DNA from 4 places in the Lentisalinibacter orientalis genome. Region 1 is predicted to be linked to each of the others. Evidence: riboswitches for the same ligand, from Rfam matches in the RefSeq annotation. Region 1 holds a riboswitch; each other region holds the start of a gene.
What was found. A riboswitch is a leader RNA that binds a small molecule or an ion and turns the genes downstream of it on or off. The one in region 1 is predicted to bind cyclic di-GMP.
Positions count from the first base shown of each region.

Region 2: it holds a riboswitch for cyclic di-GMP, as region 1 does, so the genes downstream of both, ACJMK0_RS14470 (hypothetical protein) here and ACJMK0_RS18945 (putative Ig domain-containing protein) in region 1, are expected to answer to the same signal.
Region 3: it holds a riboswitch for cyclic di-GMP, as region 1 does, so the genes downstream of both, ACJMK0_RS15125 (putative Ig domain-containing protein) here and ACJMK0_RS18945 (putative Ig domain-containing protein) in region 1, are expected to answer to the same signal.
Region 4: it holds a riboswitch for cyclic di-GMP, as region 1 does, so the genes downstream of both, ACJMK0_RS06655 (hypothetical protein) here and ACJMK0_RS18945 (putative Ig domain-containing protein) in region 1, are expected to answer to the same signal.

Region 1 covers NZ_JAPDRJ010000007.1:39,838-45,202, forward strand. Annotated here, with positions in the region: gene ACJMK0_RS18940 (PQQ-dependent sugar dehydrogenase) at 1-841, opposite strand, end outside; cyclic di-GMP riboswitch class I at 1,320-1,404, shown strand; gene ACJMK0_RS18945 (putative Ig domain-containing protein) at 1,493-2,197, shown strand; gene ACJMK0_RS18950 (NAD(P)/FAD-dependent oxidoreductase) at 2,190-3,308, opposite strand; gene ACJMK0_RS18955 (acyl-CoA ligase (AMP-forming), exosortase A system-associated) at 3,502-5,082, shown strand; gene ACJMK0_RS18960 (pyridoxal-dependent decarboxylase, exosortase A system-associated) at 5,086-5,365, shown strand, end outside.
Region 2 covers NZ_JAPDRJ010000004.1:107,244-112,608, reverse strand. Annotated here, with positions in the region: gene ACJMK0_RS14470 (hypothetical protein) at 1-3,404, opposite strand, end outside; cyclic di-GMP riboswitch class I at 3,478-3,567, opposite strand; gene ACJMK0_RS14465 (AgmX/PglI C-terminal domain-containing protein) at 3,598-5,001, opposite strand; gene ACJMK0_RS14460 (ExbD/TolR family protein) at 5,026-5,365, opposite strand, start outside.
Region 3 covers NZ_JAPDRJ010000004.1:253,822-259,186, reverse strand. Annotated here, with positions in the region: gene ACJMK0_RS15130 (ATP-grasp domain-containing protein) at 1-503, shown strand, start outside; gene ACJMK0_RS15125 (putative Ig domain-containing protein) at 513-3,065, opposite strand; cyclic di-GMP riboswitch class I at 3,220-3,304, opposite strand; gene ACJMK0_RS15120 (hypothetical protein) at 3,573-4,022, opposite strand; gene ACJMK0_RS15115 (acyl-CoA thioesterase) at 4,145-4,633, opposite strand; gene ACJMK0_RS15110 (acetyl-CoA hydrolase/transferase C-terminal domain-containing protein) at 4,630-5,365, opposite strand, start outside.
Region 4 covers NZ_JAPDRJ010000001.1:1,503,162-1,508,526, reverse strand. Annotated here, with positions in the region: gene ACJMK0_RS06660 (HzsA-related protein) at 1-968, opposite strand, end outside; cyclic di-GMP riboswitch class I at 1,654-1,738, shown strand; gene ACJMK0_RS06655 (hypothetical protein) at 1,833-3,041, shown strand; gene ACJMK0_RS06650 (LamG domain-containing protein) at 3,056-5,365, shown strand, end outside.

The sequences.
Region 1 (5,365 bases):
TGGTGTTCGAGGGGCGCTGGTTGAGGCCGGAGACCGGTCCGCCGCTGCCGTCGTCATCGTCCTGGATCGTACCGGTAGCCTCGGCGTCCGCCAGCGTCGCGTTCCCCGGGTTCGATAGCGTCACCGTGAAGGTCTCGTCGCCCTCGTCGGCGGTGTCGCCGAGCACGGGCACCTCGATCGTGAGTTCCGTGGTGCCCGGGCTGAAGTTCAACGAGCCGGAGCTGGCCGTGTAATCCTCACCGGCAACGGCGGAGCCGTCCGCCGTTGCATAGTCCACCGTCACGGTGCGCCCGGATTCGGCGTCCAGCGAGACAGTGAAAACCATCGGCGCAGAGCCGGCGTCACCCTCGGCCAGTGAAGCATCCGCGATGCCGAGCGCCGGCGGATCGTCGTCGTCCAGGATGGTCGCCTGGGCGGTGGCGCTGGCCAGGCTCACACCGGTCGCATCGCTCAACTGCAGCGTAAACGTCTCGTCCGGCTCGTCCAGGCTATCGCCGAGCACCGGCACGGTCACCGTGGCGCTGGTCGCCCCGGCGCCGATGTCGAGCGTGCCGGACACGGCGGTGTAATCCTCTCCGGCGGTGGCAGTGCCGCCCGCGGTCTCATAACGAACGGAGGCGGCGCCGGGCGCGCTCTCCGAGAGTGTGATCGTGAAGGTGGCGTCGACCGTGCCGGCATCCCCTTCCTGTACCGTCGGGCCGTCGATGCTCGCCGAGGGCAGGCCGGGATCCGGGTCGGGGTCCGGCGCGCCCGAATCCGAGCCGGAACTTCCGCCGCAGGCCGCCACCAGCAGGCAGCCGATGACGAGCCATGTATGCCGCACTCCGCCGATATCCATCATCACGTCACCCTCGACTACCGTGTCAGTGCATCGAAACTATGCCCGGATCGGCACCGTTGCAAGCCGTGCCTGCGCAGAACGCCCGCGCCGGCTCGCAGGACCGCGATGACGCCCCTCCGCGCAACATCCCCAGGCTGTTCGTCAGAGTGGTTCTGGTGAGTCAATTCACCACCGGGCACTAACCTCCTCTTTGACGAGCATCGGCCCATTCTTGCGATTGTGACTTAATGTAGATTCTAGCTGTGGTGTCGCCAATCAGCGACACCAAGGCGCTGATTTATATAAGAAAATTTTTACCCCATCCCTTGTGCCAAGAAGTTGACTGGGGTTTAATCGCACCCGGCTGGGACAGGTGCCCCCTTTGCGCAACGGACCGGGTTCGAGAAGTCAGCTGTGACCCTCGTCACACTCCGGCAACTGGGGTCCCGCTTATGTCGCATGCCGATTGCCGAATCGGGTTATGTCAGGGAGACTGGGAACCCGAAAAGGGCAAACCCGCCGAAAGGCGGGGACGCAAAGCTTCCGGTCTAAGGGCGAACGCCTAGGATAGCGGGGTTACCGAATTGCTCGGGCCGGGCATACCCGCCGGCCGACTCGGTTTCCACCGACTCCCTTCAGCTCAGCCAGGACCGGCTTTGGATCTGAACTCAGGTGGAGATCGAGACCGTGCACAGACGCACTCAGGCGAAAGGGACAATTTCGCGAACCGCTGCCATCGTCGCAGCGGCAATGTGGCTGGCCGCCTGCTCGTCCGGCGGCTCCGACGCACCCGCAGACGGATCGGGTCAGACGCCCCCGCCAAGCGGTGGCTCTTCGGCCAACAACCCGCCGACGATCAGCGGCAACCCGCCCTCCTCCGTCAAGGTGGACGAGACCTATTCTTTCCAGCCGAATGCCTCGGACCCGGACGGCGACACCATCACCTTTACGGTCCAGAACAAACCGTCCTGGGCTGATTTCAATACCTCCAGCGGAGCCCTGAGCGGGACACCCCGGTCTGGCGACGAAGGCACCTACGGCAACATCCGCATCACCGCGAGCGACGGCTCTGACACCGATTCGCTCAGCTTCTCGGTGACGGTGAGCCAGGTGGCCACCGGCTCGGTGACGCTGTCCTGGACGCCGCCCGCAGAGAACACCGACGGTTCGGCGCTGACCGACCTCGCCGGCTACAAGATCTACTACGGCACGAGTTCCGGAAACTACGGCAATTCGGTCACAATCGATAATCCGGGACTGACCACCTACGTGGTGGACAACCTGAGCCCGAACACCTACTACTTCTCGGCAACGGCGTTCAATTCAACGGGTATCGAGAGCGACTTCTCCGGCGAAGCGGTCAAGTCCGTCAACTGACGGCGGGGCCCAGGAGCGCAGCGGCCGCCCGCTCCGCCAGCGGGAACACCGCCGTCAGCCCCGGCGATTCGATGCCGAAGAGGTTCACCAGACCCGGGATCCCGTGGTCGCCCGGTCCCTGGATCAGGAAATCTGCTGCGGCCTCTCCGGGCCCGCTCAGCTTCGGGCGGATGCCGGTGTAGCCGGGCGCCAGCGCCTCATCCCGCAGATCCGGGAAATAGCGCCGGATGGCGGCGGCAAAGGCGGTTCGCCGGCTCTCGTCGAAGCTGTAATCGACGCTCTCTATCCAGGCCACATCGGGGCCGAACTTCGCCTGCCCCCCCAGATCCAGCGTCACGTGAATACCGAGGCCGCCGCCCGCGGCCACCGGATAGACCAGCCGGCTGAAAGGCGAGCGCCCCTGCAGCGTGAAGTAGTGACCCTTGGCCAGGTACAGGCGCGGGATTGCCTCGCGCGGGAAGCCGCCGATGGTGGCGGCGACCCGGGTCGCCCAGAGCCCCGCAGCATTGACCAGACTCTCGCACTCGACGGAGAACCCGGCGTCATCATCCAGGTACACGGTAAAGCCGGCGGCGCCACGATCCACGCGGGTCACGCGGCTGCGGCACACCACCAGGCCGTCGCAGGCCTCCAGATCGGCTCGCAACGCAAGCATGAGGGCATGGGAGTCCACGATACCCGTGGAGGGCGACAGCAGGCCCCCGACCGCCCGCACCGCGGGCTCCAGCGCCCGGACTTCCTGCGCGCTCAGCATCTCCAGGTCATGGACACCGTTGCCCCGGGCACTGGCCAGGTAGCGCTCCAATAGCGCCAGTTCGTCATCGGCGGTCGCAACAATCAGCTTGCCGAGGCGGTGGTGGGGGATACCCCGCTCCTCGCAATAGGCGTAGAGGGCATGTTTGCCGGCAACGCAGGCGGCAGCCTTCAGCGAGCCGCGGGGATAATAGATACCCGCGTGGATCACCTCGGAGTTACGGCTGCTGGTGTGCGCGGCGATCTCCTCCTCTGCCTCCAGCACCAGGACCTGGCGGCCGCGCATCGCCAGCGCCCGCGCAACGCCCAACCCGATGACCCCTGCCCCAATGACGACGCAATCGAGTTTTTCTGCCATGCTCAAATGCCAACCATCCCTTGCGCGAGTCAGTCTCGGCTGAGCCGCACTCCGGATCAAGTGCGCGGTTCACGCCCGCAGCCGCAGGACGTGGTGCACAGCGGATTCTGCGGAGGGCGTCACGTACAATACGGATCGTTCTGCTAATCTTTTCGCATCGTTCCATGGGCCTGCTCCAGGGCAATCAGTCACCATGCTTCTGCACGACCTTATCTTCTCCGCTGCCGAGCGGACGCCAGACGCGCCTGCCCTCGTTCGGGGCCGCGATGAACTCAGTTACCGCCAGCTGGCCAGCGGCGTTACGCGCACGGCCGCTGGTCTGTGCGCCCTGGGCATCCGCCCCGGCGAGCGCGTCGGCGTGTACCTCAACAAACGCCTGGAAGCCGTACAGGCTTACTTCGGTACCCTGCACGCTGGCGGTGTGTTCGTTCCCATCAACCCGTCGCTCAAACCCGCCCAGGTAGCTCATATCCTGCGCGACTGCAACGTCGCGGCGCTCGTGACGACCGAGGCCCAGGCCCGCAGCGTTACAGAAGTACTCGGCGAGTGCACCGACCTGCGGCATCTCGTCGTCCTGGACGCCAGTGCAGATGGCTTGAAAGCGCCGCCGCACGTCCAGACCCTGGCATGGGAACATCTGACGGCCGCCGAACCCGGCACCCCTGTGCGCCGCATCGACACCGACATGGCAGCGATCCTCTATACCTCCGGCAGCACGGGCAAACCCAAGGGCGTGGTGCTGTCCCACCGGAATATGGTGGCGGGCGCGCTCAGCGTGGCGGAATACCTCGAGAACACGGCGGACGACGTCATCCTCGCCGTACTACCCTTCTCCTTCGATGCCGGCTTCAGCCAGATGACCACGGCCTTCTCGGTGGGCGCCTCGGTGGTTCTCATGGACTACCTGCTGCCGCGCGACGTCCTGAAGGCCGCCGCCCGCCACCGCGCGACCGGCCTGGCGGGGGTGCCGCCTCTCTGGACCCAGCTCGCGCGACTCGACTGGCCGGAAGAGGCCGTACAGAGCCTGCGCTACATCACCAACACCGGCGGCGCCATGCCCACGGCCACGCTCGGAGAATTGCGGCAGCGGCTGCCGGGCACCCGCGTCTACCTCATGTACGGTCTCACCGAGGCTTTCAGATCCACTTATCTGCCGCCTGAAGAACTGGACGCACGGCCCACCTCGATGGGCAAGGCCATTCCCAACGCCGAGATCATGGTCGTGCGCGAGGACGGTTCGCCCTGCGCACCCGGCGAACCCGGGGAACTCGTGCATCGCGGCGCCCTGGTCTCCCTGGGCTACTGGAACGACCCGGAGCGCACCGCAGCCCGCTTCCGCCCCGCGCCCAATCAGCCGGCCGGTCTGCCCTTCAGGGAAATCGCCGTCTGGTCCGGCGACACGGTCGTGAAGGACGAGGACGGATTCCTCTACTTCGTCGGCAGGAAGGACGACATGATCAAGTCCTCCGGCTACCGCATCAGCCCGACGGAAGTGGAGGAAGTGATCTATGGCACGGGACGCGTGAACGAGTGCGCGGCACTGGGCATACCCCACTTCGATCTGGGACAGGCGGTCGTCATCGCCTGCCACTCGGAAGCCGCCGGGGACGAGACGAAAGAGGCGATACTGGCGGCCTGCCGCCAGTCCCTGCCAAACTACATGGTGCCGGCGGAGATCGTCTTCCGCGAAGCTCTGCCGCGCAACCCCAATGGCAAGATCGATCGAAAGCGGCTCGCGACCGAGCTCGAGGATCTGTTTCAGGAAACCGATTGACCGATGACCGATACGCAAGAACACCCGGCTTTAGCCAGCCTCCGGTACGAGGATGACATCCTCCTGTGGGGTGGCCGCAAGCTGACCGATATCGCGGACGAGACCGGCACGCCGTTCTATGCTTACGACTGCGCGCGCATGTCCGCGCGGGTCGCCGAGCTCAGGGAAGCCCTGCCCGAGGGGCTGCACCTCCACTACGCGATGAAGGCCAATCCGATGCCGGAGGTCGTCCGGCACATGGTCGGGCTCGTCGACGGCCTCGATGTGGCTTCGGCCGGTGAAC
Region 2 (5,365 bases), on a different contig from region 1:
GAGACCTTCTCCACCGTGAAATAAGGCGCCGACTCGATCAGCACGCGGGTGGGATCCTCGTCGCCGGCCACGTTCGGGTCCGCCGCCCCGTTGGCCAGGGGATCGTCGCTGACGGCGACCGCATTGCCCTGGTAGATCAGGTCGGACTGGTTGGTCACGTAGGTGCCGTCGCGGATCACCGGCGCCAGCGTCACCTCGAATTCCACCCGCACGGTGTCCCCGACACCGCCGAGACTGAGGCCGCCCACGTCGAGGAGGCCCGTGCCGGCAGCGCCGCCCGCGGCATCCGTATTGGCGGCAACGGCGCCGGAGGGTAGCGTGACGACGGTCAGCGTGCCGGCCTGGAATGCGGGCACGTCGTTCAGCCGGTCCAGCTCGTCCACGAGACGGAACTCGTCGACCGGCGTGTCGCTCAGGTTCTCGACGTAGAGGCTGTAGCGCAGCGTGTCGCCGGGCGTGGCCACGGCCGCGGGGTCTTCACCGGTGGTCACGTTGACCACGGTCTTCTCGAACAGCAGCTCCGGCGAGAACTCGACCACCGTGTGTGCGTCCTCGTGGTCGAGCACGTCCACGGTGCCGTCGGTAATGGCACGGCTGTAGGTGCGCGCGCGGTCGTCCGGCGTGGAGACGTCGATGCTGGACCATTCGGTGGCCCCCGCGATATTGGTGAGCGCCGCGTCGGCTGCCGTGTCGGCGTCCAGGCCCGCCTCGTAAGTGACGAGGAGGCGCTGGTCCGGGCCGATGCCGCCCGCCGGCGACAGCACCTCGAGCGTGAACGTGCACCCGGGCCGGCCGCTGAAGGACACCGCGTAGTCCGTACCGGCCGCAAGCGGTGCGCCCACGGCGGTGGTGCCGTCCGCCTCGAACAGCTGCGCGGTCACCTGCGCCGGCGCCGCGTCGCAGAGCCCGCCGTCAGCGGTATCCGGCAGCAGGTCGGTCAGATAGACGTTCCAGGCCGTCGAGGTGCCGACGTTGTGCACATTCAGCGTGAAGACGCCGGTCTCGCCCGTGCGCAGGCGCAGGGGACCGTATTTCTCCAGCGTGAGTTCGGGCTCGACGATCGTCATGGGCCCGCTGACGGCGCCATCGCCGGGACGTTCGGTGGCGCCCTGCCCGTCGAGCTGGTTGTAGGTGTAGGCCGCGCTGTTGGTGAATTCCAGGCCGGCGATATTCGTCGGCGTGTCGCTGAGCGCCACCGTGATTTCGACCAGTACCTGCTCGCCCGCGGGGATGTCGATGCCGTTCACCGGGTCCTCGATGACCAGCGACGTGGCGGTGCCCGTGTTCTGCGGCGTCCACCCGTCCGGTCCGGACACCCGGGCGACGCTCACGAACTCCAGGTCCGCCGCCGAAGCGGTCAGGTCGTCCAGGATGCGCACGTCGTACAGCGGCGCGCTGTGGGGCGTGGCCGGCACGGTGAGCCGGTAACCGAAGGTCTCGCCGATGGCTGCGGTCGGCTGCGTGGTCGCTTTCGCGAGCGCCGGCGGCGGCTCGGCCTCGATCACCACGGTCGTGGGGTCCTCGTCGCCGGGAATGTCCGGGTCTGCCTGGCCGTTGACGGTGGGGTCGTCGCTGTCGGCGAGTTTCACCGCGCCGATCAGCTCCGACTGGTTTGCGACCACGGTGCCGTCCAGGATGGCGGCGGCCAGAGTCACCTCGAACTCCACCACCAGTTCGCTGCCCGCAGGCAGATCGATGTTGGTGACCACCAGCTGGCCCGTGCCGTTGGTGCCGCCGAAGGGATCCGTCGCGGCGGTGGTGGCCCCGGGGGGCAGCGAGCCGGGCAGTACCTGCAGTGATCCGGGCACGAACACCGGCGCGGCATTCAGCGAGCCGAGGTCGTCGCGGATCGCAACGTCCTCGAGAGGGCCGTCGGTGGTCTGCAGCCGCAGCGTGTAGCGGAGCCGGTCGCCGGGCGCGGCGCTCTCCGCCGGATCCGCGCCGCTGGTCACGTTGGCCACGGTCTTCTCGAAGAAGTAACCGTACAGTGCAGTGGTGACCGTATGGGCGTCCTGGTGGTCTGCCGTGCCGACCGTGCCGTTGGTCACGGGGCGGGCGAATTCCAGCCGGTCCGCGTTGTCGGCCGCGCCGTTGTACCAGCGGGTGGCGCCGGCGACGTTGGTGAGCTGGATGCCGTCGTCGGTGTCGGCGTCGAGCCGGGTGCGGTAACGGATGATCAGACGCTCGTCGGGACCGATCATGGCCGCCGGGGTGAGCATGTCGAGAGTGAGCTCGCAGCGCGGGCTGTCCTGCCAGACCAGTTCGAAGTCCACGCCGGGCGTCAGCGGGCCCTTGCCCGGCACCGGCGTGACGCCGTCCGCGACGTACACCTGCGCGTCCAGGATCTCCGGCGGGATGTCGCACATGCCGCCCTGGGGCCCGTCCGGAAGGCGGTCCACCAGCGCCACGTCCCAGGCCTCGCCCAGTCCGGTGTTGTGCACGTCGATGGCGAACTCGCCCCACTGACCGAGATTCAGTGTCCGGCCGAGGGTCGCCGGACCGGTCTTCGTCACCACGATCTCGGGACCGGCGATGGTCAGCGGATCGGAGATGCCCCACTCGCCCGGCAGCGGCTCGTAGAAGACACCATCGATCAGCCGCCCGAAGTCCCACTTGGCGGTGTTCACGAACTGGGTGCCGATCGCGTTCGCCGGCGAGTCCTCCAGCACCACGGTCAGCTCGATCACGATCTGCTCGTTCGATGGGATGATCGGGAAGTTGTCGAAGGTGAGTACGCCGCCGTCGTTGTCGAACGTGTGCGCCACGGGCAACCCCGTGCTTTCCCAGTAGGCGGTGTGGCTCACGTAGGTGAGATCGACGCCGGTCGCGTTGAGGTCGTCGACCAGCGTGACGCCATGCAGGTCGTTCAGCGAACCGAACTCGTCGATGACCGTGCCGGTGCCGGCGTCGAACAGCACCGGCATCGTCAGCGTGTAGGTGAACGGAACGCCGATCGAAGCCGTCGCCGTGCCCGGCGGGTTGTCCTTCTCGATCTTCTCGACCGGGATCAGCAGATTCTGGCAGCCCTCCTGGATGGAGCTGGAGGAGCCGTTCACGAACCAGATGCGATGGCCGGCGACGCTGTTGCAGGCCATCTCGCCGGTATGCACGACGTTGTCGAAAACGATCAGCCAGCGCTCGTCCGTCTGGCCCGGCTGGGTCAGGAAGCTGAAGTTCGTATTCAGCGGATTGGACGCCGGGAAGTTCCGGATCGTGCAGTTGCGGTCGATCTGGATCTGCGAGGGCGCGACGTCTCCGGCAAAGCCGTCGATGGTGCCGTTCGGGAACTCCGAGCAGTCCACGGCCCACGAGGGCGCTGCGGCCAGCGCGAGTACGGCGAAGGCCAGCAGCCGGAGTGCCGTCCGGACGCTTGCCGATATGTTGGATGTTCTGCTGCTCGCCATGTGGTGCCTGTTTCACCGGCGGCGATCGCGTTGCCTGAGAGGCCTGGACCCTGGCGTAACCCCGGGCCCGGATTCGGGCGGTCCCGCTGTCATGGAGCCGTCGGGGCTCTGTAGACCGGAGACTTTGCGTCGCCACCTTTCGGTGGTTTTGCCTTTGTCGGAATCTGTTCTTTGTCGGTTACTCGTCGTTCGTTCAGGTGGTAGCCGGGAGGAAATCGATCGGGTAGATGATCGTCATCGCGGCGATGTCCTCCTTGGCGCCGAAATCGAAACCGCTCACCCTGGCCACGATCTGGTCGGCCAGGTCCGGAGCGCCCATGTCACTGGAGTGCAGGCGGCACATCGAAACGCTGCCGTCGGGCTCGATGGTGAGCTTCAGCACCAGCTGGCCGCGCAGCGTCGGGTCGCGCCGCAGCTCCCGGTTGTACAGGCGGTACAGCGCCGCCTTGTAGCGGTCGAACACGATCTGGATCTCTTCGTCCGTGCGCCCGGCCGACGGTCCGCCGGCCCGCGGCCGGTCCGCGGAACCGTCCCCGCCGATGGAAGTCGCCACCTGCGTGACGCGGACGCCCTCGATGCCCCGGCCGCCGGCACCACCGCCTACGTCCCGACTGACGCTCGCCAGATTGATGCCGCCGCTCGACCCCGGCGCGTCGGTCGTGACCATGGCCCGCGTCGGTCGGCCCACGGCCGACTCGCCGCGGTTGCCGACCCGCGCGCTCGCGCCGAGATCGGCCGACGGTCCGGAGCGCGCCCGCTGTGCGAAGCTCTCCCGGAAGGCCAGGATGCCTTTCGAGCGGACCTCCTGTTTCGGCGCCGACTGCTCGGCCACCTTCGCGGGCTCGGTAATCTCGGGCGTCTTCTCGGGCGGGGTTTCCTCCGCCACCTGCTCCTCGGGCTCGGGCGGCTCCTCGATCACCGGATCCGGCTCCGTCTCCACCGTGCGCGCCGGCGGCGGCGGCTCGGGCTGGATGAGTTTGGCCACCCGCTCGGGGACCTCGATCAGTTCCTCGTGCTCGGGGACGGGCAGGTCGATCATGCGCAGGACCAGCGCCACCAGCACGCTCGCTGCCACGGTGGCGGCCAGCGACTGGCGGAAGCGACGATCCTCTTCCACGCCCCGGGTCCAGGGCATGATCATGCGGCGGAACGGGAGCGGCGAGGGGTCGCGCTCCAGCACCCACTCGTTCAGCTTGCGCTCCTGCTCCTCGCGGAGGTCGTGCAGTTCGGCCTGCAGATACTCGAGCACGTCGTCGTGCTCCTCGAGCTCCCGCTCCAGCTGGTCGCGCCGCTGCTCTATGCCCGCCACACGGTCGCAGAACGCCGTGGCCTGCCTGCGGACCTCTGCCAGGTGCGTGTCGCGCGCCTCGGCCGGCAGCGTATCGCGCCAGAACAGGTCCGCTGCACCGAGGCGCCCCAGCTGCTCCAGCGAGCCGGTGACCGCATCGAGGAGTTCGTATTTCTCGCGCTCGCCGGCGAGGGACTGCAGTTCCCCGCTGGCGGCACGCAGCCGCTCCTCCAGATCGGCGAGCTTCTCCTGCTCGGCGTCGATCTGGTCCAGGAGCGCCTGTTCTTCCCAGGTTTTTTCGAGACTCACTGCATCACCCCGATGAGGCCGCGGCTAGGTGGCGGCTGTGTCGGCGGGTTTCTGTACGACGGCCAGCGACACCTGGCCGTAACCCTCGCCCGTGCACGTCGTCATGATCCGCTTGATCACGGTGAACGGGACCGATTTGTCGGCCAGGATCGTGACTTCCTGGCTCTTCGCGACGGAGCGCGTCTTCGGCCCCACCACGCGCTGACTGATCTCCTCCAGCCGCGCCGTGATGGCCTCGATGGTGGCCGTCTCCGACTCCAGGATCTCGCTGACCCGGATGACGGACCGACCCTGGACGAGGACCTCGTCGGGACTCACGAAGATCACGACCGTCTCCCGCGGTTTCTCCTCCACCATGGATTCC
Region 3 (5,365 bases), on a different contig from region 1:
TCCTGGACGGCTTCGGTTATGACGACGCACCGTTCAACGCGGAATTCTACTGGGACCGGGACAGCGACGACCTGGCGCTGCTCGAGATCAACGGCCGCATCTCCCAGTCGCACTGCCCGCTGTTCGCGCTGGTGGACGGTGCCTCGCACCAGCAGGTGGTGATCGACCTGGCCCTCGGCGAGCGGCCGCGGCCGCCCCACCGGGAGGGCAATCACAAGGTCGCCGCCAAGTTCATGATGCGCGTCTTCGAGGACGGCGTCGTCGCCCATGCGCCGGGGCCGGGCGACGAGAAGCTGCTGGAGGAGCGGTTCCCCGAGGCACGCTTCGAGTGCCACGTCAGCGACGGGCAGTCGCTGGAGGAACTCCCATTCCAGGACAGCTACAGCTACAACATCGCGGATGTCTACCTGGGCGGCGAGGACCAGCACGAGCTGCTGGAGAAATACGACGAGACCAAGCAGCTCATACCGCTGGAGATCCTGCGCCGCCCCGAAATCGTCTGACGGGCCGCCCTACTGGACCGTCTTCGTGGCAGGGGCGGAGTAGTCGCTCTCCACGCCCGACGTGTTGTAGGACGTCGCCACGAACTCGTAGGTATCCGGCACCAGGTTCTCGATCACATAGGTAGTCACGCCCGGATTGTCGATGGTCACCGAGTTCGGATAACTGCCGGACGTCGTGCCCCAGTAGATGCGGTATCCGGCCAGATCCGTCAGCGCCGTTCCGTCCGTGTTCTCCGTGGGCGGCGACCAGCTCAGCGTGACCGAGCCCATGGCGATGGCCTCGACGGTGATCGAGAACGCGCCGAGGGACGCGGATTCCTGACCGTCGCTGACGCTGATGACGATGTCGGCATAGGTGCCCACGTCGCCGGCCTGGGGCGTGCCGGACAGGCGCCCGGTGCCGGTATCGAACGCGGCCCAGGACGGCTTGTTCGTGACGGAGAAGCTGAGGCTGTCGCCGTCCGGGTCGCTGGCAGCCGGCGTGAAACTGTACTGACTGCCTTCCGTCACCGCCGTCGCCGGGCTGCCGGAGATCGTGGGTGCCGAGTTGGTGGCCACGGCCTGCACGGTGATCGTGAAGGCCGGCAGCGAGGCCGAGTCCTGGCCGTCGCTCACGCTGATCACGATATTGCCGTAGGTGCCTCGGTCGCCGCTGGCCGGCGTGCCCGCGAGGCGGCCCGTCGACGTGTCGAAGGACGCCCAGGACGGCATGTTCGCGATATCGAAGACGAGTGCGTCGCCGTCGGCATCGCTGGCGCTCGGCGTGAACTCGTAGGCCGCCCCCTCGTCCACCGACGTGGCGGGGCTGCCGGAGATGACGGGCGCGCTGTTGCTCGCCACCGCACGCACCTCGATCGCGAACGGCCCCAGTGCGGCCTGCGCCTCTCCGTCCGTGACGGCAATGGTGATGTCCGCGTAGACACCGGCGTCGCCCGCTGCAGGCGTGCCGAAGAGCCGGCCGCTGGCGGTATCGAAACTGGCCCACGCCGGCATGTTCACGATATCGAAGCTGAGCGTATCGCCGTCCGCATCGCTGGCGCTCGGCGTGAAGCTGTAGGATGCGCCTTCGCTGACCGATGCGGGCGGGCTGCCGCCGATGGTCGGCGCGGTGTTGGTCACCAGTTGCCGCACCTCCACCGCGAACGGACCCAGCGTGGCGGTCGCCTCCCCGTCGCTGACGGTGATGGTGATGTCCGCATAAGAGCCCGCGTCGCCGGCGCCGGGCGTCCCGAATAGCTCGCCGGTGCCGGCGTCGAAACTCGCCCACGCGGGACGGTTGGCGATCTCGAAAATGAGGGCATCACCGTCCGGATCCGACACGGTCGGCGCGAAACTGTAGCGCTCGCCTTCCGTAACGACCGTCGGCGGGTCGCCACTGATCGTCGGCGGGCTGTTCGTCGACGGCGTGTCGCCGTCGTTCCGTGTGGTGCCGTTCACGGTATCCAGCTCGTCCTGGCTGCCGTCGGCCACGGCGATGATCGTGTTGTCGAGCAACTCCACCGACTCACGGGGCACGATGCCCTCGATCTGTTTCGGCGAGATGCCGGGGTCGAGGCCGGAGAGCACCGCCTCGAGATCGTCGAATTCCGGCGCGGGCATCACGGCCTTGGCCGCCGCCAGGCCGATCCGGACCTGCTCCAGCGCCGCGGCGCTCACGGGCACCTCCGTCGTGGTGGCGCCCGCGGCATTGGGCATCACCTGGCGGATGGAATCGTCCATCGGTCCCATGGCGTCGACGCCGTTGACCTGCAGGCGGTTGGCGATCGCCTCCAGCAACGTCTGCGTCGCGGCCACCGTCGCCACGGCAGCGATGCGCGCATCCGCCTTCGCGCCGCCGGCGCCGTCGAGCTTGCCGTCCGTGAGATCCGAGGCGATCGCGGCCACGACGGCGTCGCCGTCCACCTGGCGGCCCACGGCGATGAGCGAGTCCCGGGTGCGTCGGATAGTCTCGCCCAGCGTCTCGGAAGCCTTCACCATCTCCGCGATGGTGGCGGCGTCTATGGCCTGGGTCATGACCGGTTCTCCGGTCAGAGTGACGAGACCGCTGTTCAGCTTCGTCGTCACGCGGTTCAGCGCGATGGCGAGGTTCTCTTTCGTCAGACCGCCCGGCAGTTCGGCTGCGAGTTCCGCCGCGAGCGTGCTGAACGGGTTCAGGTTCGACACGGTCTTCTTGCCCGGCTCCAGCGCCACGCTCTTCAGCACGAAGTCCGGCACCAGGCCGGTGACCAGATCGGTGCCGCCCCGTGCGTCGATGGAAAGCGGATAGTGTTTGCCCTTAGTGCGCACGGTGATGTTGTAGCCCGCGCTGGCATCGCTGTTCATGCTGCCGAGATCGGTACCGTCGGCGGCAACGATGCGCACCGTCGCACCGACGATGGGCCCGTCACCCACGCTACCCGACAGTTCGTGATCACGCAGGATCTCGCCGGTGGCACCGCCGGGGTCGTTCGCGATCGGCTGCTCCGCCACTTCCTCTTCCATGAGACAGCCGCTCAGCGCGAGCGACATCACGGGAAGAATCAGCAGCCTGTTCAATATTGCTGGCGCGGAATATGGGCGCATAACGGCACTCCTGCCTGTGTCGGGCGGGCTCTCCGATCGGAAGACGCAGCTTCAGGCTGCGGGCTAATGTCGAATCGAAACGCTGCCGGGGGTCGGCGAACGGACGCTCTTGTTGTTGGGACGCCGGCATGAGGCCGGTGAGCGCCCTGTTCCTGTTGGCAACCCCGCTGTCTTAGGCTCTCGCCCGTAGACCGGTGGCTTTGCGTCCCGACCTTTCGATCGGTTTGCCATTTTCAACTAACTCGATTCTCTGTCGTCAGCAGACCTCGGTGTTCGAGACTGTCTGTTGAGGACGGACTCTAGCACCGATTATGTGGAGCGCAACATGTCTCAAATCGCCGACACGCAGATACCGAAAAGCACTGCGGCGGACCGCGATGAGTTATGTCGTGTGCGGTCGTGCGCGTGGGCTACGCAACGCGGCGGGACGTCGGAATTTGCCATAACCAGAAAAGAAAGGCCCCGCACGCTGGCGGGGCCTTTGCCTTGCGGAATCGCGCAGCGATCCTACTTCATGGTGATCTCGCGCATGAGGTAGGCACCGGTGATCTCACGCATCGCCGGATAATTCTGTACGAGTTGCTCGGAGCGCTTCTCCTGCTCCTCGCTCCACTTCGCCATGAACGCCTCATAGCGTTCCTTGGAAGGCGCGAGCGCCGCCGTATCGGCGAACTTGATCACGAGCAGCAGATTGAAATCCCCGCTCTCGGCAAGCTGGCTCGCGTAGATGGCATAGTCCTCGATGTGGCCGAGTTCCTTGGCGAGAGTGTTGGCTGCCACCCAGGTGTCCCGGATCCCTTCGAGGTAGGTATCCATCATGTTCGGCTTCACCTTGATCGCCGAGATCTGATAGACGGAGTCGCTGATGTCGTAGTCTTTCCAGGGCTCCAGCTCGGCCATCGCCGTCGAGGAAAAAGCGAGCACGATAGCCGCAACCGTTAGTCTCAATGTACGCATGATTCTCTCTCTTGATACTTCGTTGTTGTCGTTGTCGTCCGGTCCGCGACGGCAGGCCGGAGCGCCGAGAATAACACGGTTGGAAAAAACGGCGGCGGCGGAAGTGGCCGCCAGATGATCCGCTAGATGGTCCGCAGGCTGTCCCGCGTGCGCAGCCGTGCGTCGCGTCGCACCTGCGCCGAACGGTAGCGGCGTTTCTCGTCGTCGGTCTCCGGCAGGACGTCCGGCACCGCCGTGGGACGGCCGGTCTCGTCGAGACCCACGAAGGTCAGGTAGGCGGATACCACGTGTCGGACCTCGCCGCTGCGGCTGTTCTCGGCCACCACCCGCACGCCGATCTCCATCGAGGTATTCCAGGCGCGATTGACGGAGGCCTTCACCACCAGCGTCTCGCCGGTGCGTGCGGGAGAGAGGAAGTTGAGGCTGTCCACCGCGGCGGTGACGCAGGTATTGCCGCTGTGGCGCTCCGCCACGATGAGGGCCGTGCGGTCGCACAGGGCCATCACCAGGCCGCCGAACACGGTCTGCTCCGAATTCAGGTCGTTGGGAAAAATCTTGTAGACATTCTGCTCGACGGCGGAATGCGAGGGCGCTCGACCGGGTATGCTCATGGCCCCTCCTGCTTGGATCTGTCCAGTGCCAGCACGACGAGACGCCGCATTATCCGTTGTCCGACACCCTCGGGCGACCCCAGATCCAGCCGTTCCAGGTGATCCTCGTACCGGCGATAGCCGCCGGGGCGTAGCGCCGCGAGCGCCACACGCAGCCGATCCGGCAGCCGCGCGGTGGCGCCCTCGAGCCAGGTGAGCGCCCCGGCGAGATCCTGCTCGACGGTCGTCAGGTCGGTGCCATGGGGATACGGCGGGAAATGGGGCGCCACGTCCTGAGCGCCGAACACCGCTTCGAGTGCCTCCGGCGTATTGCGCCGCGCATCCGCGGAAACGGCGTGATCGGCCGGTACCTTGCCGGCCGCTCTGGCAGATTCCAGCAACTCGTCCTGAAACGCGGAATCCGCGATGTCCAGCATCCCCGCGACCACCTCCCGATCGGGTCGGCCGCGGGTCGCGGCGATCCCGTATTCGCTGACGAAGACGTCCCGGTAATGGCGCGGCACCGTCGCATGGGAGTAGGACCAGCGGATGTTCGACTGCGGCCTGCCGTCGTGCAGGCGGCGCGCGCGCAGCATGAGGACGGAGAGTCCGTCGGGCAGCGCCTGGGCCATGCTGACGAAGTCGAACTGCCCCCCTACGCCGCTCACCACCCGGCCGCCCTCGAGCCCGTCGGATACGGCGGCCCCCAGCAGGGTGGCCATCATGGTCTCGTTGACGAAGCGGGCGTCCCGG
Region 4 (5,365 bases), on a different contig from region 1:
CCGCCCCCGGCGCCGTCGAAGGGGCGCAGCAGCGCCATGACGTTACCGTTCGGCAGCTCCCGGGGGCGCAGGAACTGCACGGGCTCGCCGCCGCTGCCGGTGTCGTGGCTGTTGGCGCCGTACAGCAGCTCGAGCGCGGCGCCGTCCGGGTTCATGCGGTACAGATGGATACCGTCGTTACCCGGCGCGTTGTCCCAACGGCTGAACACCACCTGCCCGTTCGAGAGCATGGCGGGATCGAGGTCGTGACTCTGATTGAAACTCACCTGGCGGATATCGGTGCCGTCTTCGTTCATGACGTGCAGCACCAGCGCCGGCACGTTGCGGTCCTCGTCCAGTGCCGCGAACTGGGGCTTGCCCTCGTCCAGCAGCACGGCACCGGACTGGCGCTGGCGCGTGGAGGAGAAGATGATGCGACCGTCCGGCAGATAGGCCGGCGCCAGGTCGTGACCGGACTCCGCGACGATGTCCGAGGCGATGATCCGCCGCAGCGTGTCGCCGGCGATGTCGTATTCCCAGACGTTCCAGGTCGGCTGGTCCTCCTCGTCGGCGCCTTCGATGAACTGCGCCCGCATCGCAAACAGCACCTTCGTGCCGTCGCGCGATACCTCCAGGTCGCGGATGTCACCGAGGCCTTCGGTGATCTCTCCGGTGACGTTGACGTCGGCGGTGCTGGGCGAGGCCCGGTCGCGCACGTAGAGATCGGCGCCGATGTCGAAGGTCACCGGCTCGCGCACGTCGAAGTCGGTCGGGTCGCCGTTGTCGTCGACCGGGACCGGCCGCTTCACGTAGGCGATGGGGAAGTCGAGCACGACGGGGTCGGGATCCTGCCCGCTGCCGAAGCCGATGCGGCCTTCGCCGCTGCCGCCGCCACCGCAGCCCGCGGCGGCCACCACCGAGCAGGCGACGGCAACGAGAGCCGCCCTTGCCGGCGCCCTCCGGGTAACTGTCTGCATCGTGCTGTTCATGGGACATCCTCTTTCCTGCAGCCGTCACGCGACGCACTCCTGCGATCACTGCGGGAATGCTGCAGGCGCCCTGCACCGCCGGTCTTCCGACGCGCGACTGGAAAGCTCGCGGCCGGCCGTGACCAATGGTGGACAGGGGCCTCACTGCATTCTGTTAACAAGATCACAAATCCATGGAGATCGTTGCGCGCGCGTCCTGGTAGTTGATGAGCGGCGGAGTATAGGGACGCCTCCGGGACGCGCGTAATGTGGAATTTCGCCGACAGCGAGACCGTGCCCGGGGCCTTGCATCGACTGGCTCAAGGTGACGGCTGCCGTGTCACACGGACGCGCGCTGTCGTAGTTCGGCGACAAGCCGAAACGCCCACCGAATCAGGGAGTTGCCTTGCGGGCGTCGGCAAAGTGTCGATTTCTGCCGACAAGCGGTTGACATATGCCGACCCGGCGCCACTGCCCGGATCACGCGCAACCTCTTGTTCTGTATTCGGAAAGGCTTTTCCAGCCATCCAAGTCGTGATCTGGCACGCGGCTTGCACTCCCCTTGCTCGCAACAGTAGCCGGCCGCGGGGGAGCACACGTGACGGGAGTCCCGGGAAACCACGGGACTTGTGAATGGAGTCACGGTGGCCCTGTCGGCGATCTGCGAGCATCGGACGCTTCGAATAGCGCGACGCGCACGCAGGGCTTCTGAAAAGGGCAAACCCGGCGAAAGGCGGGGACGCAAAGCCACCGGTCTACGGATTCACGTCCAGGACGGCGAAGCTGCCAGGAGCGACAGCTGACGATCAGCAGGGATGATCCCGCAGGGACGTCCTCCGCTCCCGACGGTCTTCGCCCCCTGGCAGGAAGGGAAGACGGAAACGTATGAGCAGGATCGTCATGAACGCACCCATGAACGTACAGAAGCAGTTCGCGCACGCGCTTCCGCGCCGCGCCCTCCTTGCCATCGCCTGCCTTGTGCTCGCGCTGGCTGCCACGGCCGAAGCGGGTCCGCGGGAACAGGCCAAGCGGCTGCACGACCGTCTCGCCGGCGTACCGCCCACCGAGCAGGTGCTGGCCGGCATGGAAGCCGACATTCTCGCCGGCAACCCCATTGCGGCGGCGGAGACGGCCATGGAGAACAGCGCCTTCTATAACGTGACGCTGAAGAACTTCGTGACGCCCTGGACCAACCGGGAGCAGACGGTCTTCGCGCCGCTGAACGACTACACCGCCACGGTCATCGGCATGATCCGCGACGACGTGCCGTTCAATACCGTGCTCTCCGCTGACATTCTCTACGTCGGCGACAGCGGTCTCGGGCTGCCCCCCTACTCCATGTCCGACAACGCTCATTACGAGGCCATGGAGCAACAGGGCATCGACCTGAAGACCGCGCTGGTACAGACCAGCCAGTCCGCGGTGACCGACCTGCCGGCCTCCGCCACCGCCGGCGTGGTCACCAGCCGCGCCGCCGCCGAGGCCTTCTTCATCGCCGGCACCAACCGGGCGATGTTCCGTTTCACGCTGATGAATCACATGTGCAACGACCTGGAGCAGGTGAAGGACGGCTCGCGCTCGCCGGACCGCATCCGCCAGGACGTCTCGCGCAGCCCGGGCGGCGACAGCCGCGTCTTCCTGAACAACTGCGTGGAGTGCCACGCGGGCATGGATCCGCTGGCGCAGGCTTATGCCTACTACAACTTCAACCCGGACACCGGCCGCATCGAGTACACCGAGGGCCAGGTGCATCCCAAGTACTTCAATAACGACGCCAACTTCCCGTTCGGCTTCCGCACCCCCGACGACCGCTGGGACAACTACTGGCGGCAGGGGCGTAACGCCGGGCTCGGCTGGGATCCGTCGCTGCCGGGCAGCGGCAACGGCGCCAAGTCACTGGGCCGGGAGTTCGGCGCGAGCGACGTCTTCGCCGAATGTCAGGTGAAGAAAGTGTTCGAAGCCGTGTGCTTCCGCCAGCCCCAGGACGCGTCCGACCGGGCTGCCCTGGACAGGATCACCGGCGTATTCCGCGCCGATCAGTACCGCATGAAGACGGTGTTCGCCGAGACCGCCGTGCACTGCATGGGCGAATGAGGAGTTCGGCAATCATGGATAGGAACAATATGATCTCTCTGCCTGCCCGCACTCATCTCGTCGTCGCCCTGATGGCGGCTGCCGCGCTGGCCGGCTGCTCCAGCGGCGCCGACGTCGAGGAGAATCCGGTAACGAGCGTCGCGCCGTCGCCGGACTACACGGGTCCGGCGCCCGCCACCGACGACGTGCAGTCGTTCAAGATCGAGGTGTGGGACAACGTACGGCCGGACAACCGCTGCGGCGCCTGCCACGGCACCGGCGGCCAGGCACCGACCTTCGCGCGCACCGACGACGTCAACCTGGCCTACGAGGAGGCGAACGCCATCGTCGACCTGACCTCCCCGGCCGACTCGCGCATGGTGACCAAGGTGGCCGGCGGTCATAACTGCTGGGAGTCCAGCGACGCGGTCTGCGGCGAGATCCTGACGACCTGGGTCACCAACTGGGCCGGCGACGCTGCCGGCGGCGGCAAAAACATCGACCTGGAAGCGCCGGTGGACAAGCAGCCGGGCGCCAGCAAGAGCTTCCCGGACGACGGTGGCGCCCTGTTCGGGCAGACCGTGCATCCGGTCCTCACCGAGTACTGCGCCGGTTGTCACACCGGCGCCGCGGCCACGTCCCAGTCGCCGTTCTTCGCCGAAGCGGACGTGGCGGCCGCCTACGATGCCGCGAAGTCGAAGATCAACCTGGACGACCCTGCGGCGTCGCGCTTCGTCGTGCGCCTGGCCAGCGAGTTCCACAACTGCTGGAGCGACTGCAGCGCCAACGCCGCAGAGATGCAGTCGGCCGTGGAGGCCTTCGCCAATCAGGTGACCCCCACCGAGGTGGATCCCGCTCTGGTCCTGAGCCGCGCGCTCGCGCTGACCGACGGCATCGTCGCCTCCGGCGGCAACCGCTACGAGCGCAACGTGATCGCGCTGTGGGAGTTCAAGACCGGTCAGGGCGATACCGCCTTCGACACCAGCGGCGTCGAACCGGCGCTGAATCTCACCATCAGCGGCGACTACAACTGGGTCGGCGGCTGGGGCATCGCGCTGCGCGAGGGCAAGGCCCAGGGCACGACCACGGCCAGCCGCAAGCTGCACGACCTGATCAAGGGCACCGGCGAGTACGCCATCGAGGCCTGGGTGGTACCCGCCAACGTGGTGCAGGAGGAGTCCCGGATCGTCAGTTATTCCGCCGGCACCACGGCGCGCAACTTCACGCTGGGCCAGACGCTGTACAGCTACGACTTCTTCAACCGCTCGGATGCCACCGACGGCAACGGCGACCCGGTGCTGACCACCTCCGCCGCCGACGAGGATCTGCAGGCGACCCTGCAGCACGTGGTGGCGAACTTCGACCCGGTGGAGGGCCGCAGCATCTACGTGAACGGCGTGCACACCGACGACATGGACCCGCTCGGCACGGGCGGCAGCATCGCCGACTGGGACGACACCTTCGCCTTCGTCCTCGGCAACGAGGTCTCCGGCGACCGGCAGTTCGCCGGCACGTTCCGCATGGTGGCCATCCACAACCGGACGCTGACGCCGGAGCAGATCGTGCAGAACTTCGACGTCGGCGTCGGCGAGAAATTCTTCCTGCTGTTCGGTGTGAGCCATCTGATCGACGTGCCGGAGGCCTATGTCCTGTTCGAAGTGGCGCAGTTCGACAGCTACTCCTATCTGTTCACCAAGCCCCACTTCCTGAGCCTGGATGACACGGCCACCTGGAGCGGCATCGCGCTCGAAGGCATGCGCATCGGACTGAACGGCGGCGAACCGGTCGCCGGGCAGGCGTACAAGACGGTATCGGCGACGCTGTCGAGCGACGCGGCCACCGCCGACCTCGGCCAGCCGCTGGCGGACGTGGGTACGATCATCGAGCTGCAGAAGGGTCCCGAGTCGGACGAGTTCTTCCTGACCTTCGAGGTGCTCGGTGCCAATACCAACGTGCGCACGGAGCCGACACCGCTCACGCCGGCACCGACCGACCGCGAGCCGTCGCCGGACGTGGGCGTGCGCGTCTTCGACGAGCTGAACGCCTCGATGTCCCAGATCACCGGCGTGCCCATGACCCACCCGGACGTGGCGCAGACCTTCGAGACCGTGAAGCAGCAGCTGCCCACGGTGGAGAGCTTCGGCGCGTTCTCGTCGTCCCAGCAGGTGGGCGTGTCCCAGCTCGCCATCGAGTACTGCAACGCGCTGGTCGAGGACACCGGGCTGCGCGCGCAGGTATTCCCGGGCTTCAATTTCGACGCGGCGGTGACGACGGCCTACGGCACGCTGGCCGCGCGCGATACGCTGCTGGACCCGCTGATCACGCGGATCAACAACACCAATGTC